Regions from separate parts of the Saccharopolyspora sp. NPDC049357 genome, predicted to be linked through region 2. Evidence: riboswitches for the same ligand, from Rfam matches in the RefSeq annotation. Region 2 holds a riboswitch; the other holds the start of a gene.

Region 1 (7,572 bases), on a different contig from region 2:
GCCATGGCTGCATCAACATGAACAACGCCAACGCGGAGTGGATCTTCAACCTGCTCAAGAAGGGCGACGTGGTCGAGATCACCAACGCCGGCGGCCCCAACCTCCGCTCCTGGGACGGCTTCGGGGACTGGCAGATCCCCTGGAACGAGTGGCAGAAGGGCAACAAGTAGGGAAGAAACAGGACGAAGCGACTGCGTCGGTCAAGCGACGCAGTCGCTTTCTCTTTGCCCCACTCGAGAAGCCGGCACCGCCGCTCAGGTTCCACCGCTGAGCAGGGTGACCACGGACTCAGAAGAAGGCCGAGAAAAGAGAGGAGACCCGCTCCTGGAAAGGAACGGGTCTCCCAAAAGGGTGAGTGACGGGATTCGAACCCGCGACTCCTGGGACCACAACCCAGTGCTCTACCGACTGAGCTACACCCACCTCGGCCACTCGGACCGGCCCCGTCGGGCCCCGTCCGGAGCAACGGAAACCATCCTAGCGTGTGCCCGCCACGGGATTTCCACCGCCTCCGGTTTTCGCGTCCGAGCAGCTCAGCGGGGTCTCAGGGCTGCTCACGTGCTCGCGTGGTCCCGCTGACCCCTCCGGGGTCGCTGAGCAGTTCGGCGGCGACGGCCTGGGCCTGCTCGCTGCTCGGGCCGGGATGCGGGACGAACGCGGTGCGCCGGTAGTACGCGAGCTCGCGGATGGACTCGCGGATGTCGGCCAGCGCGCGGTGGGCGAGGCCCTTCTCCGGCTGCGCGTAGTAGATGCGCGGGTACCAGCGCCGGCAGAGCTCCTTGATGGAGGAGACGTCGACCATCCGGTAGTGCAGGTGCGCGTCGAGCTGCGGCATGTCGCGCGCGATGAATCCGCGATCGGTGGCGATGGAGTTGCCCGCCAGCGGCGCGGACCGCACGTCGGGCACGTGCTGCCGGATGTATTCCAGGACCTGCTGCTCTGCTTCGGCGAGGGTCACCTGGGACGAGCGGACCTCCTCGGTGAGCCCCGAGCGGTCGTGCATGTCGCGCACGACCTCGGGCATGCCCGCGAGGGCGTCGTCGTCGGCGTGGATGACGATGTCCACGCCTTCGCCGAGGATGTTGAGGTCCGCGTCCGTGACCAGGGCGGCGATCTCGATCAACGCGTCCTTGCCGAGCTCCAGCCCGGTCATTTCGCAGTCGATCCACACTAGACGGTCATTCACTCGACGCAGCCTAACTCCCGCGACCGGTTGATCGCGGGAAGAGTGTCGGGATCGAAAGCTTCTACCCGTCGAGGTGCGTCCGGAGTTCGCGGGGGACGACCTTGCCGGTGGCGTTGCGGGGGAGCTCGTCCAGGAAGATCACGTCGCGGGGGACGGCGAACTTCGACACCCGGCTGCGGACGTGGTCGCGCACCTGGTCGGCGTCCATGGAGCCCTTCTCGCGCGGGACGACGAACGCGGCCAGGCGCTGGCCGAAGTCGGCGTCGTCGACGCCGATGACGGCGGCTTCGGAGACCTCCGCGATTCCGGCGATGGCGTCCTCGGCTTCCTTGGGGTAGATGTTCTCGCCACCGGAGATGATCATGTCGTCCTCGCGGCCCGCGATGAACAACCGCCCGGAGTGGTCGAACCGTCCCAGGTCACCGGTGGACATGAGCCCTTCGTGGCGTTCGCGGCTCTTGCCGTTGGTGTAGCCGTCGAACAGCATGTCGTTGCCGGCGAAGATGCGGCCGGTCTCGCCGCGGCGGACGGGTTCGCCCTTGTCGTCGAGGATGCGCACGGTGGTGCCGCGCGGTGGCCGCCCGGCCGAGGACGGTGCGGCGCGCAGGTCGGCGGGCGTGGCGATGCTCACCCAGGAGACCTCGGTGGACCCGTAGAGGTTGTAGAGGACCGGGCCGAAGGCGCGCTGGAACGTGGTGGCCAGGTCACCGGGCAGCGCGGAGCCGCTGGCGGCGACGACGCGCAGCGACGAGGTGTCGAAGCGCTCGCGCTCCTCGGCGGGCAGGTCGAGCATCCGCTGGAGCATGACCGGAACGCCGAACATGCCGCCGACGCGGTGCCGCTGGATGGTGCGCAGCGTGTCGATCGCGTCGAACTTGCGGCGCAGCACCAAGGTGGCGCCGAGGACGGCGGAGAGCTGGAATCCGGCGATCCCCCAGGTGTGGAACAGGGGAGCGCTGAGCAGCACGCGTTCGCCCGCTCGCAGCGGGATGCGGGAGAACACCGCGCCGGCCGGGTTCAGGCTCGGCGGGTCGGGGCGGCGGGCGCCCTTGGGCGTGCCGGTGGTGCCGGAGGTGAGCACGATCAGCCGCGAGTGCCGCTTGGGCCGGGGCACCTGCTTGCCGGTGCCGGTGGCGATGAGGTGGTCGAGGGTGTTGTGCTCGGTGGGGCCGTCGGCCCAGCCGAGGACGACGTCGAGGTCGCCGGGCAGGTCCTGCAGGTGCCCGGTGAACTCCTCGTCGAGGACGAGCACGCTGACGTCCTGCTCGGCGAGCACGTCCGCGAGCTGGCGGGTGCTGAGCCCGACGTTGAGCAGCACCACGTCGACGCCGAGCTTGGCCGCGGCGACGATGACCTCGACGGGTCCGTGGTGGTTGCGGGTCAGCACGCCGATGCGGGTCTTGCCGGGCACGCGGTCGCGCAGCGCGGCGGCCAGGCGCGTGGTGCGGGTGGCGAGTTCGGCGTAGCTGAGCGCGCCGCGCTCGTCGATCACGGCGGGGCGATCGGGGTGGCGGGCGGCGCCGACGGCGAAGCCGAGCGGCAGGGTGATGCCCCACCGCCGGTAGGCGAGCGCGATGCGCACCAGCTTGTCCGGCCTCATGGGCCGCACGACGCCTTGTTTCACCAGCACGAACAAGGTGTGCAGTGCCGGTGCGGCGTGGTTGGTCAGAAAGCTGGGCAGTCGCCGCAGAACGCTCACTCGGTCACCCCTCGTCCGTGAAACCTACTCGGGAGTAGATTGTGCCGTGAGTAATCCTCCCGGCCAAGTCCTCCGTGTCGAGTATCCCGGTTCCGCGATCGCGCGAGAGCGGAACGGCTCCCGTCCTCGCCGCTCCTCGCCAGCCGCGATGGGCGAAGTTAGACGGCGCGGCGGGGAAGGGGGAGCCTCTCCCGCCGCGCCGACCCCCAGGGTCCTAGTCGACGTCGGCGGCGGTGACCACCGCGTCGCGCAGGGCCGCGCGCAAGCGGCCGACCTCCAGCGGTGAGAGCACCGCCGTCTCCCCAGGCGGCGCGACGATGACGACCCGGCCGTGGTTGACGAACACCGACATGTCTCGTCGCCGTCCGGCGACGTCGCGGCAACTGACGTGCCACTCCTGGTTGGACCCCACAGTCCCAGCCTCCCTGTGCCGATCCGCTTGGTGCGGTGAAGCCGCGCAGCGCGCGCTCCTGGTGGAGGGACGCACCGATCCGAGGGGCGTGACGGCGTTTCGCCGAAACAACGGGAAAGTGTGCGCGGTCACGGCCGGGTTCGCGGGCCCGAACGCAACTCAGGGGCGACCCCCCCAACCGGGAATCGCCCCTGAGCGAACGCTGTTAGCCGACGACACTCGTCCGGCCCAAGAAACCGTCAGACCGGGCGTACCTTCAGCCCGGCGGGCTCGGCGGAGAGCACGACCGCGCCTTCGAAGTCGGCGATCGGGAGCTCGTCGCGCACCAGGCGGTGCGGCGCGTCGGACGCCTCGATTCGGATCTTGCCGGTGTTGATCGACCGCTCGTCCTGCTCCTGGCCGCCGAACTGGACGCTGAGCTGGTCGCCGGTCACGGTGGCGGTCAGCCAGCCGCCGTCGATGACCTGCTCGGTGTCGTCGAAGGAGACGGTGAGCCGGCCCTCGGCGGGCTTGTCGCCGCGCACCGCGACGTGCGAGAGCGCGACGTCGCGCTTGCCGGACTCCTCGCCGGCCAGGGCGATGACATCCCGGCTGACCTCGTCACCCGGCTCGGTGCCGGGCTTGGGGGTCAGCACCGGTGCGCGCAGCTGCGCGGCGAGCCGGTAGGGCTGCCACGAACCGGCGCCGATCAGGTTGACCACGGCGCTGACCGCCACGTCGGCCAGCAACCGGTCGCTGCCCGGGGCGGGCGTGACCTCGATCGCGGGCACGTCGCGTCGGGCCAGCAGATCGCGCAGTGCCTTGGCGCGCTGACGGCTGTTGCGGTCAAAACCGCGGGTGATCGCCACCGTCCCCGATCCGGCGGCCGCGACGGCGGCCTCGGTCAGGTCCGCTAGCGGCGCCCAGATCTGCGCGGGGTCCTGTTCAGAACGCTGCCGGCGCGAGCGGGCGAAGCCTGGGGCATCGGTCGTGGTTTCCATCGCCCTCCACTTTAGTCGGCTGCGGAGGATGACCTTGCCTTCCGGTGGGGGCTTTCACGGTGTGAAATCGATCGCGGTCGCACTGCTCCATCGGGGTGGCTTTTCCCTCCGCTGGGCTCATCCGCTGCGGCATTCGTCGCATTCTTGCGGCTCTTGGAAGCCGGGGGGTTGGGATGACCGATCTTCACCTGCCGGGTGAGCGCACGGGCCCGGCCCGCTGGCGGCTGGTGCGCTGGCTGGCCTCCGACGGGAGCGGGGTGCGGGCGGGGCAGCCGCTGGCCGAGCTGCGTCCCGCGGAGACCGACGGCGCCGCGATCCGGGTGTCGGCGCTGGCAACGGGAACCCTGTGGCACCAGGTGAAGCGGGGCGAAGTGCTCCACGTGGGCCAGGTGATCGGGTTGATCGAGTGAACCGCGCGGGCCGGGGGCTTGCCCTGGGTTGTTAGGTTGGTGGCAGTGACGCGGGGTGCCCTGCCAGGGCTGAGAACAGACCCGTTGAACCTGACCTAGCTCGTACTAGCGGAGGGACGTCATGGCTCCCAATGTGCTGACCATCGCCGGGACCGACCCCAGCGGTGGCGCCGGTATCCAGGCAGATCTCAAGGCGTTCTCGGCCAACGGCGCCTACGGCATGTCGGTGATCACCGCGCTGGTCGCGCAGACCACCACCGGGGTGAGCCGGGTGCAGGAGGTCCCGCCGGGCTTCATCACCGACCAGCTGGTGACGCTGCTCGACGACGTCCGGGTGGACGCCGTCAAGATCGGCATGCTCGCCAACGCCGAAGTCATCCGCGCGGTCACGGCCGTGCTGGAGCGCTACTCGCCTCGGTTCGTGGTGCTCGATCCGGTCATGGTCGCCAAGAGCGGTGACCGGCTCCTCGCGCCGGAGGCCGTCGGTGCGCTGCGCGACGAGCTGCTGCCGAGGGTGGACCTGATCACGCCGAACCTGCCGGAGGCGGCCGACCTGCTCGGCGAAGCCGAGATCGGCGGTCCCGACGAGATGCCCGCGCAGGCCGAGCGGCTGGCCGCGCTCGGCGCCAAGCAGGTGCTGCTCAAGGGCGGGCACCTCAGCGGCGAGTCGAGCGTCGACCTGCTCTACGGCGACGGGCTGGCGGAGTTCCTCAGCAGCGAGCGGGTGGCCACCACCAACGATCACGGCACCGGGTGCACGCTCTCGGCGGCGATCGCGGCGCTGCGCCCGCAGCGCCCGGACTGGCTGGAGGCCGTCCGCGAGGCCAAGCAGTACCTCACCGAGGCCCTGCGCGCCTCTGAGCGCCTCGACGTCGGCCGCGGCCACGGTCCGGTGCACCACTTCCACCACTGGTGGTGAGCGGGGCCGTCCTGGTGGGAACTGTCCGGGCAGAACGGACTTCGATCATCGACGGTTCGGACCAGAACCGCCCGCCGCTTCGCCACCGCACCCGAGATTCCGACTTCTGCGAGGGGTTCTCATGAGCACGTTGCCCGCTCCGCCCGCCGGAGGGTTCTGCGCCCAGGCGTGGGAGCGCACCGCCGGATTGCAGCAGGCGATCGTGGACCACCCGTTCAACAAGGCGCTGGCGGACGGCAGCCTGGAACGGGACGTCTTCGCCTTCTACATCGTTCAGGACGCGCGATACCTGGTCGGCTTCGCGCAGGCGCTGTCGGCCGCGGCGACCAGGGCCGATGACGCCGCCGACGCGGCGTTCCTCGCCGGGGCCGCGCAGGGCGCGCTGGTGGAGGAGCGGCGGCTGCACGCCGGTTACGTCGCCGAGTTCGGCCTGACCGACGAGGAGATCTCCGGTGTGGACACCTCGCCGTCGTGCCTGGCCTACACGTCCTACCTGCGCTCCTGCGCGCTGACCGAGTCGTACCCGGTGCTGCTGGCCGCGATCCTGCCGTGCTTCTGGGTGTACCAGTACGTCGGCAGCAAGATCCTCGACGCCACCGGCGACATCGAGGGTCACCCCTACAAGGCGTGGATCACCACCTACGCCGACGACGAGTTCGCCGAGGCCGTGCTGGCCGCCCGGGAGCTCGTCGACAAGGTCGCGGAGCGCTCGGACGACGCGACGCGCGAGCAGATGTTCGCCGCGTTCACCCGGGCGACCGAGTACGAGTGGGTGTTCTGGAACGGCGCGTGGGTCAAGGAAACCTGGCCCACCGCGAAATTCCTTGCGTGACAAGGGTTTCGCGTTTCGAGAACACCGATGACGGCTCGCCGGTAGTGGCGGGCCGTCATCCGTTTCGGGTTGCACCACAGCGTGATTCATCATGTGATGCGTGACACAATCTTGCGGTGTTAACGAAGTGGCTCGCACAACGACATGCTGGGCGAGCCCCCTGTCCTAGCAGGGCGTTTGTGAGTGGCGGAATCTTCCGCGGGCGTGGATGGAGTTCTGGGGCAATGTCTTCACTTCTGATCGTTTTTCTCGGGATGTCGATCCCGATCCTGGCCGCCGCGCCGTTCTACATCGCCGACCGTCGCGGGGACGGTCGCGAGACCCCCGAGTCCGCGCAGCTGCTTCCCGGCATCGAGGCGCCCCAGATCTGGCCGCAGTCGGCGGTCGAGCCCGAGGTCCCGGAGTGCGAGATCCCCGAGTCGCGCACCCCGGAGGAGACCAACGCGCTCGCCGACACCGTGCGCATCGAGCAGGACCGGGTCCCTCAGCCGTAGATCGCCTTCGCCAGCGCCGCCTTGCGCTGCTGCAACTCGCGCAGCGCGGCGGAGCTGAAGCCGCCGGCGCTGGGGCTCGACGGAATCCGCAGGCCCTCGCTCAGCTCCCAGCCGGAACCGCGGTCGATCAACGACCGGTGCTTGTTGGTGTAGTACCCCGAGTTGATCGACACCGCGACCCCGCTCGCGCCCGCGGCGGCGGCCATGAGGTGCAGGTGGAACCGCGTCGACAGCCACCGCTGGCCGGGCTTGGCGGGCAGTCCGTCGCGCATGATCTCGTCGAACGCGTGGAACCGGGCGCCCGGCAGATCGTGCTCGACCAGCGAGAACACCTCGCGGTCGGCGCGCGGGATGCCCTCCACGAAGGCCACCTGCTCCGGCTCGACCCGCCACTCGCGCAGCGTGTCCAGCAGGAACCCGGCCAGCGCGGGCACCGACTCGTCGAGCAGGTCCGACTGCATGCACACCACGACGTCGCGGAGATCGTCGTCGTCGGTGCGGAAGAGCCCGGGTTCGACGCCGAAGAACATGTCGTCACCGGTGACCGACGGTTCGATCAGCAGCGATGCCGACGGCTCGTCGCGGACGTCGACGACCTCGAACTGCTCGGCGAGGCTGCGCAGCAGCGGCTCGGCGGCCT
Region 2 (7,572 bases):
TGGTGACCACCACGACCGGGATCGGCAACGACCAGCCGTTCCTGATCCTGCTGGCCTCGACCATCGCGGGCGGGCTGTTCGCGCTGCTGCTGCGGGTGATCACCGGGGTCGCCGACCCCGGGCACGCGACCCGCGTCGCGGTGGCCCGGACACTGCTGACACCCGGCCCCGGCGTGCTCGAATCAGCCGCTGCCGCGTGGCGCGCCGACGGTTCCAGCACCTGGCTCGGACAGGTCCTGGCGGGTTCGGCCCGGTTCCGCGCCGCCCGCGAGACGCTGCTCGCGCAGGCTCAGCAGAGCGACCGGATCGAGGCCGAACGGCTCCGCGAGATCGTCGCCGAGGCCGACCAGGTCGCCGCCGAGCTCGCCCGCGCGATCCGCTCCCGCGCCTGCACCGGGCTGCCGATGGCCGCCCGCCGCGACCCCGCCCAGGCCGTCATCGCCCGGGGCGGGCGGCAGGACGTGCCCGACGCCGTCGGCGGCGTGAACCAGGGCCTGGACCGGATCCGCGCCGCCGTGGTCAGCCGCGACGAGAGCCCGGTGCCGCCCGCCGAGGACGGCGCCCTGCGGGAACGGCTGCTGGGCGCGGTGCGCGCGCACCTGTCGTTCCGGTCCTCGCTGTTCCGGCACGCGCTGCGCTGCACGCTGGCGGTCGCGGTCGGCATGGTGATCGTGCTGCTGCTGCGCGACCCGTCGGCGTCGAGCCTGCTGCTCGCGCTGTACGTGGTGCTGGCTCCCGCGGCCCGCGACAGCATGACCGGCGCGCTGGAACGCACCGGTGGCGCGGTGCTGGGCGTGACCGCCCTGGCCATCCTGATCACCCTGCTGCCGGGCGCCTACCTGCTGGTCCCGCTGGTCATCGGCGGGATGCTGCTGAACATGCCGAGGCTGCGCGCCGAGTACCAGGTCGTGCTGGGCTGCCTGATCGTGATCACCGTGGTGGACCAGGCGATGACGCTGGACCGCCCGCTGGTCAACGTCGGGATCAGCTTCGCCGCCAACACGGCCGTGGGCGCGGCGATCGCGCTGATCGTCGGCTACGTGAGCTACCTGGTGCTGCCGAGCAGCATCGTCCCGGACGTGCGCGGCGCGGTCCGCTCCACCGTCTGGTCGGTCTCGGAACTGCTGCGCAGCGTCCGCGCCTCCGGCCAGGGCGCCGATCTCCCGAAGGCGCTGCAGGCGGCGAACGTGCTGGCGCTGCGCCGCACCCAGGACCTGCTGGGCATGCCCGCGCTGCTGGACGGCACCGGCGAGGAGACCGACGACAACCACGCCACCCGCGCCGCGGCGATCGCGCTCGACGCGCTCCGCCAGGACGTCGCCACGCTGGCCTTCCGCCCCGCCGAGGAGCGCAAGGTCGCGGTTCCGGCGCTGCGCGCGGTCGACGACCTGCTGGGCGGCAAGGCCACGGCGAAGATCCCCGACATCCCGGCGAGCGGCGCCCCGGCCTCGGAACTCCTGGCGAGCTCCCTGGTCGAGAACGCCCTCCACGCCCGCCAGGCCATCGACCGGACCTTCGGCTACGACAACCCCTGGAAGAGCTACACGATCAGCTTCGTCCGCCCCGAACGCCTCCACATCCGCTGAGGCCGGGTCTTTCGAATTTCGCGCGAAGTTCGAACGCCGAAGTTCCGACTCGAATTTCGCGCGAAATTCGAATACGACCCCAGGCTTCGGGCTTTGACCTGGGAAGACACGCCCGGGCGCGGGGGTCCGTTCGAAATTCGCGCGAAGTTCGAAGGCTGCGCCCGGGCTCGGGAGTGCTGTCAGGGTGGGTGTTGGGGGTGTCAGCCCATGGGGGTGCCGGGGCTTGAGGCTTGGGCCCAGAAGCGTTGGGGGATCCTTCCGGCTTGCGAGGCCAGGCGGCCCGCTTCGACGGCGCTGCGCATCGCCGTGGCCATGCGCTCGGGGTCCTGGGCACGGGTGACGGCGGTGGCCAGGAGGACCGCCGAGCAGCCGAGCTCCATCGCCAGGGCCGCGTCGGAGGCCGTGCCGATGCCCGCGTCGAGGACGATCGGGACGGTGGCGCGGGAGACGATCATCTCGATGTTGTGCGGGTTGCGGATGCCCAGTCCGGTGCCGATCGGCGAGCCCAGCGGCATGACCGCCGCGCAGCCGACCTCCTCCAGCTTCAGCGCCAGGACCGGGTCGTCGTTGGTGTAGGCGAGGACGACGAAACCCTGGTCCACCAGCTGCTCCGCCGCGTCCATGAGCTCGATCGGGTCGGGCAGGAGGGTGTCCTCGTCGGCCACCACCTCCAGCTTGACCCAGTTGGTGCCCAGGGCTTCGCGGGCGAGCTGCGCGGTGAGCACCGCTTCGGCCGCGGTGCGGCAGCCCGCCGTGTTGGGCAGCGCCTCGATGCCGAGCTTGCGCAGCAGGTCGAGGACACCGGTGCCGCCACCTGCGTCGGCGCGGCGCATCGCGACGGTCGTCAGCTCGGTTCCGGAGGCGATCAGCGCGCGCTCCAGCACGGCGAGGTTGTTCGCCCCGCCGGTCCCGGTGATCAGGCGCGAACCGAACTCGCGGCCGGCGATCAGCAATGGGTCGTCCACGGTCACCCTCCTTGCACTGCGGTGAGGACTTCGATGGTGGCGTCGGCGTGCAGCGCCGTGGCGGGCCACGACGCGCGCGGCACCACCGCGCCGTCCAGCGCCACGGCCACGCCTCGTTCCGGCACGCCGAAGTCGTCCAGCACTGACGCGAGGGTGGCGCCCGCGGCGACCTCCCGCGCGTCGCCGTTGATCACGACGTTCACTGCTGTCCTCCCAAACGGCTCGGATCGGTGGCCTTGATCAGCGGTTCCGGCTCTTCGCCGCGCAGCAGCGCCAGCACGGCGTCGACGGTGACCGGCGTGAGCAGGAACCCGCCTCGGTGGTGCCCGGTGGCGGCGAGCACTCCCGGCTCCAGCCAGCCGATCACCGGCAGGTTGTCGGTGGTGCTCGGGCGCAGCCCGGCGGTGGCCTCGACCAGCGCGTACTCGGCGATGCCCGGCATCACGGTCTCGGCGTCGGCGAGCAGGTCGCGGACGCCCCCGACGGTGACCTCGGTGTCGAAGCCGACCTCGTGCTGGGTGGCGCCGAGCACCACTCCCCCGTCGTCGCGCGGCACCAGGTAGCAGGGCCTGCCGCGCACCGGGCCGCGCACGGTGCGGGTCGGCGGTGGCAGCGCGGTGGCGCGTCGCCGCAGCCGCAGGATCTCGCCCTTGACCGGGCGGATCCGGTCGGCGAGCGCCGGGTGCAGCGAACCCGAGTGCGCGCCTGCGGAGATCACCGCGACATCGCACTCCACAGTGGACTCGGCGAGCTCGACCGCGCCCTGCCGGACCACCTCGGCGCGTTCGGCGATGAACTCCACGCCCGCCGCCTCCGCCGCCGCCCGCAGCGCGGTCAGCGCGAGCCGGTTGTCCACCGCGAGATCACCGGGCACTTCCAGGCCACCGCGCACCGCGGGACCCAACGATGGCTCTCGCCTGCGCAGTTCGCGGCCCGTCAGCCGAGTGACGCTGCGGCCCAGTCCGGCCAGGTATCCGGCGACGTTGTCGAGCTCTTCGCGGTCGGCGCCGTCGACGCCGAACATCAGCGTTCCCTCGGTGCGCAGCCCGGACGGCAGACCGGCCGCGCGGCTCAGCTCGTCGGCGAAGTCCGGCCAGCGGTTCAGCGACGTCGAGCCCAGTTCGAGGAGTTCTTCCTCGCCGGGCCACGCCTCGGCGAGAGGTGCGAGCATCCCGCCCGCGACGTACGAGGCACCCGAGGCGGGGGCCGGATCGACCAGGCTCACCCGGTTGCCGACCGCGGCAGCGCGCCAGGCCACCGACAGGCCGACGACTCCGCCGCCCACCACGACGACATGATCGGTTCGTTTCTCAGACAACTCCACGCTCCCTGCGCCGGCATGACCCGGATCAGGTTCGACGGTCGGAGCCCTGCGCTCCCTCTCAGCCCGGTCCGCCGGGCTCCCGTGCTCACCGCCATCCACAGTACCCGCCCGCAGATCGCAACGTCAGCGCCTGGTACGGGACAAACGCACAGGAGCTGCCTAGGAAGGCGGCGGAGCCACTGTTTCAGGTGTGGGGCTCAGCTCGCACCGCCGCGGGTTCTGAGCGGCTTCGTGGCGAGTACGCCGCGACGCCGATGTCCACCCCCTGGGTAAGCGGAATACATCAGGAGCGGCGCACGGAGACCACGGAGCCGCTGCGCTTTCCCCTTCGGGGGTTTCCGCCACCCGCACCGCCAAGCAAAAGGACCGCGAGACAGGCCTTAGGGTGGGGGACATGCCTGGATTGGACGGCTTCGGGATTCGCGCGCGCCTCGCCGAGGCGAAGTTGTACCTGTGCACCGACGCTCGCAGCGAGCGAGGTGACCTCGCGGAGTTCGTTGACGCCGCGCTCGCCGGTGGTGTCGACATCATCCAGCTGCGCGACAAGGGCCCGGGCGGCGCTCCGCTGGAGGCCCGTCACGAGCTCGCCGCGCTGGAGGTGCTGGCCGAGGCCTGCGTGCGGCACGGCGCTCTGCTGGCGGTCAACGACCGCGCGGACGTCGCGATAGCGGCGGAGGCCGACGTGCTGCACCTGGGCCAGGACGACCTGCCGGTGGACATCGCCCGTCGCGTGGTCGGCGACCAGGTGGTGATCGGCCGCTCCACGCACGACATCGCCCAGGCCGACTCGGCGGCGACCGAGCCGGGCGTGGACTACTTCTGCACCGGACCGGTGTGGACGACCCCGACCAAGCCCGGCCGTCCCGCCGCGGGCATCGACCTGGTCCGGCACACCGCCGAGCACCGGGGGCACGGCCGTCCGTGGTTCGCCATCGGCGGCATCGGCCCGGAGAACCTCGACGAGGCCATCGAGGCGGGTGCCGAGCGCATCGTGGTGGTCCGCGCGATCACCGCCGCCGACGATCCCGAAGCCGCCGCCCGCGACCTCCGGGCACGGCTCGCCTGACCTGACGACGAACGACCCCCGGGAATCCCGGGGGTCGTCGTGCGTGACGTGGTGTCAGCGGGAGCCGCTGTCACCGATCACTGGGTCAGAAGGGAGACGCCGTAGGCCGACAGGGCCTCGTTGACCGGCTGGAAGTAGGTCGTGCCACCGCTGGTGCAGTCGCCCGAGCCACCCGAGGTCATGCCCTGGGCCTGGTCGCCCGAGATGAACGAGCCACCGGAGTCGCCCGGCTCGGCGCAGACGTCGGTGCGGGTCAGGCCCTCGACGGTGCCCTGCTCGTACTGCACGGACTGGTTCTTGGCCTCCAGCGTGCCGCAGTGCCAGCCGGTGGTGGAACCGGAGCGGCAGATCGACGCGCCCTCCGAGGCCTCCGTGGAACCGGCCACGGCAACCGTGCCGCCGTTGTAGTCGTTCACCGCGGCCTGCGGGCTGTCGTCGGTGCCGACGGAGATGAAGGAGTGGTCATCACCGGGGAAGGACGAGCCCTCGAAGGTGCCGCTGGGCTCGGTGGTGGTGTCGCCGGTGCCGCCGCAGTGGCCGGCGGAGACGAACCCGCCCTCCACGGCGAAACCGACGGAGCAGCGAGCGCCGCTGCCGATGTAGTAGGCGTTGCCGCCCACCACGTCCATCAGCGTCCGGGGCTGCTCCTGCGACTCGACGACCTTCACCGCCTCGGCGGGCACGCCCGCGGCCTGCGCGAACTGCGCGGCCTCGGCCGCGGCACCCGGCTTGGCGGTGACGACGACGGCGTTCTGCTTGTTGCTCGCGTACCAGCCGGTGACGCTCTTCGGCGCCTGGGCCTTGCCCGCGTTGAGACCGTCGACGACCCCGTTGAGCTGCTTCGTGCTGAACGCGACCTGGCGGACCTCGGCACCGGCGGCGCGGACCTGCTCGGAGCGGGCCGCGTCGGTCACGCCGACGACGAGCTTGCCGGTGGCGGAGTCGAAGTAGGCGCCGCCGAAGGAGTCGGCCAACGCGTCGCGCAGGGTGCTCTCGGTGCGCTGAGCGGCGGATTCGAGCTGAAGCCGACCGAGGGCCTGCTGCTCGGTGAGGCCGAGGTCTCGCTGCATCGCCTGGAGCAGCGTGCCCGCCACCGGGACGGCGGTGGGTGCGGTGGCGGTGGCCGGCATGGTCAGCGCGGCGACCGTGCCCGCGGTGACCAGAACGGTCCCGGCAATGCGAGCCGCGAGTCTACGTTTCATCTCGTGTCTCCCTTGTGATGACCTGATCTCTCAAGGCCCCGTCGCCGGTCCAGTATCAGATTTTCTCAGGGGAATCACATCCAGCTTTTAGCGCAATGTGCGCAAAACAACTCCGATTGCTCCTTGATCAGCACCGGAATCAGGATCATTTCACCGTTTTTCGCAGTTATCGGAGCGGCAGTCCTGGAGCGATCGACTCGGAGGTCGGTTCGGTGGTCGAGGATTGCGTTGTGGGCGAACCGGTTTCGCTCGGCTGCTGCGTCGGCGGCTCGCTCGGGGCGGGTTGCTGCGAGCTGGTCGGCGGAGCGGATGGTTCCGGCGACGGCGTCTCGCTGGTCGGCGCCGGTTCGCTGGTCGTGGGCGCGACGGGCGCGGTCTTGACCGGAGCTCGCGGCGCGGGCTGGAACACCTTCCCGAGCGTCGTGCCGTCACCACCCGACAGCGGGCGGCCGGTGAGCCCCTCGAAGCCGGTCACCAGCAGCATGCTCACCGCGAACACCGCCGCGCAGGTCGCGCCGACCAGGGTCCAGCGCCCCCACCTGCGGCGCGGCACCGGCGGGGAGAGCACGGTTCGGGTGCCGGAGCTCTCGGCGGAGGACTCCTCGACGGCTTCGCCACCCGGCCACTGCAGGCCCGTGACCTGGATCTTCCGGGTCGCTTCCTCGGTGCCCGAGACCTGGATCTTCCGGGTCGCTTCCTCGGTGCCCGTGACCTGGGCGGACTGGGTTCGGCGCTGCCGCAGCACCGAGGCGCGCGCGGCGGCGACCACCGCCTTCTCCCTGGTCTTCTCGATCGACCGCTGGTAGAGCGCGCCGCCGATCGTGATGATCACGCTGGTCAGGCCCGCGCCCACGACGGTTCCCGCGACCCCGAGCCGCGAGCCCAGGAAGGCCGCCGTCACCGACGCCAGCGCCGCACCGCCGACCTGCGCCGGTGACACCTGCGTCTTCTTCTCGCTCTGCTTCTCCGGCTGATCTTCAGCCGAATCCGCTCCGCCCCTCGCCATTTCCCTCACACACGCAATTGGAGTCGCACATCTGCATCACCAACGCGCGTGCGGGGCCGGATTTCTCCGCCTCGGCGGCTTTCGTGAGGACTCCCACGACGTGTAACGAAAAGCGGTGTCACTGCGCGAAAACGCGATTGCGCACAGTTATGGAATCAGGCCGGAGGGTTGAGTCGCGCGACGAACTTGTACCGGTCACCGCGGTAGATGGAGCGGACCCATTCGACCGGGCGCCCCTCGGTGTCGAACGAGTGCCGGGACAGCAGCAGCATCGGCAGGCCGACGTCGGAGCCGAGCAGTTCGGCCTCCTCCGGGCTGGCCAGGGCGGTCTCGATGGTCTCCTCGGCGTGCCCGAGCTCGACCTCGAAGGTCTCCCGCAGCACCTGGTAGAGCGACCCGCCCGATTCCAGCTTCGCGGTCAGG

What was found. Region 2 has a riboswitch for thiamine pyrophosphate ahead of thiO (glycine oxidase ThiO). Riboswitches for the same ligand answer to the same signal wherever they lie in the genome.
Region 1: it holds a riboswitch for thiamine pyrophosphate, as region 2 does, so the genes downstream of both, thiD (bifunctional hydroxymethylpyrimidine kinase/phosphomethylpyrimidine kinase) here and thiO (glycine oxidase ThiO) in region 2, are expected to answer to the same signal.

The regions. Positions count from the first base shown of each region.
Region 1 is NZ_JBFAQJ010000063.1:14,781-22,352, reverse strand. Features, by position in the region: gene AB0J91_RS31490 (Ig-like domain-containing protein) at 1-170, shown strand, start outside; tRNA gene AB0J91_RS31485 (tRNA-His) at 351-423, opposite strand; gene orn (oligoribonuclease) at 545-1,186, opposite strand; gene AB0J91_RS31475 (AMP-binding protein) at 1,248-2,885, opposite strand; gene AB0J91_RS31470 (hypothetical protein) at 3,100-3,297, opposite strand; gene AB0J91_RS31465 (hypothetical protein) at 3,537-4,277, opposite strand; gene AB0J91_RS31460 (lipoyl domain-containing protein) at 4,451-4,687, shown strand; TPP riboswitch at 4,729-4,821, shown strand; gene thiD (bifunctional hydroxymethylpyrimidine kinase/phosphomethylpyrimidine kinase) at 4,809-5,606, shown strand; gene tenA (thiaminase II) at 5,728-6,438, shown strand; gene AB0J91_RS31445 (hypothetical protein) at 6,663-6,932, shown strand; gene AB0J91_RS31440 (polysaccharide pyruvyl transferase family protein) at 6,923-7,572, opposite strand, start outside.
Region 2 is NZ_JBFAQJ010000009.1:130,561-138,132, reverse strand. Features, by position in the region: gene AB0J91_RS10545 (FUSC family protein) at 1-1,586, shown strand, start outside; gene AB0J91_RS10540 (thiazole synthase) at 1,787-2,551, opposite strand; gene thiS (sulfur carrier protein ThiS) at 2,554-2,754, opposite strand; gene thiO (glycine oxidase ThiO) at 2,751-3,869, opposite strand; TPP riboswitch at 3,861-3,968, opposite strand; gene thiE (thiamine phosphate synthase) at 4,270-4,941, shown strand; gene AB0J91_RS10520 (S1 family peptidase) at 5,019-6,143, opposite strand; gene AB0J91_RS10515 (hypothetical protein) at 6,310-7,083, opposite strand; gene AB0J91_RS10510 (GntR family transcriptional regulator) at 7,305-7,572, opposite strand, start outside.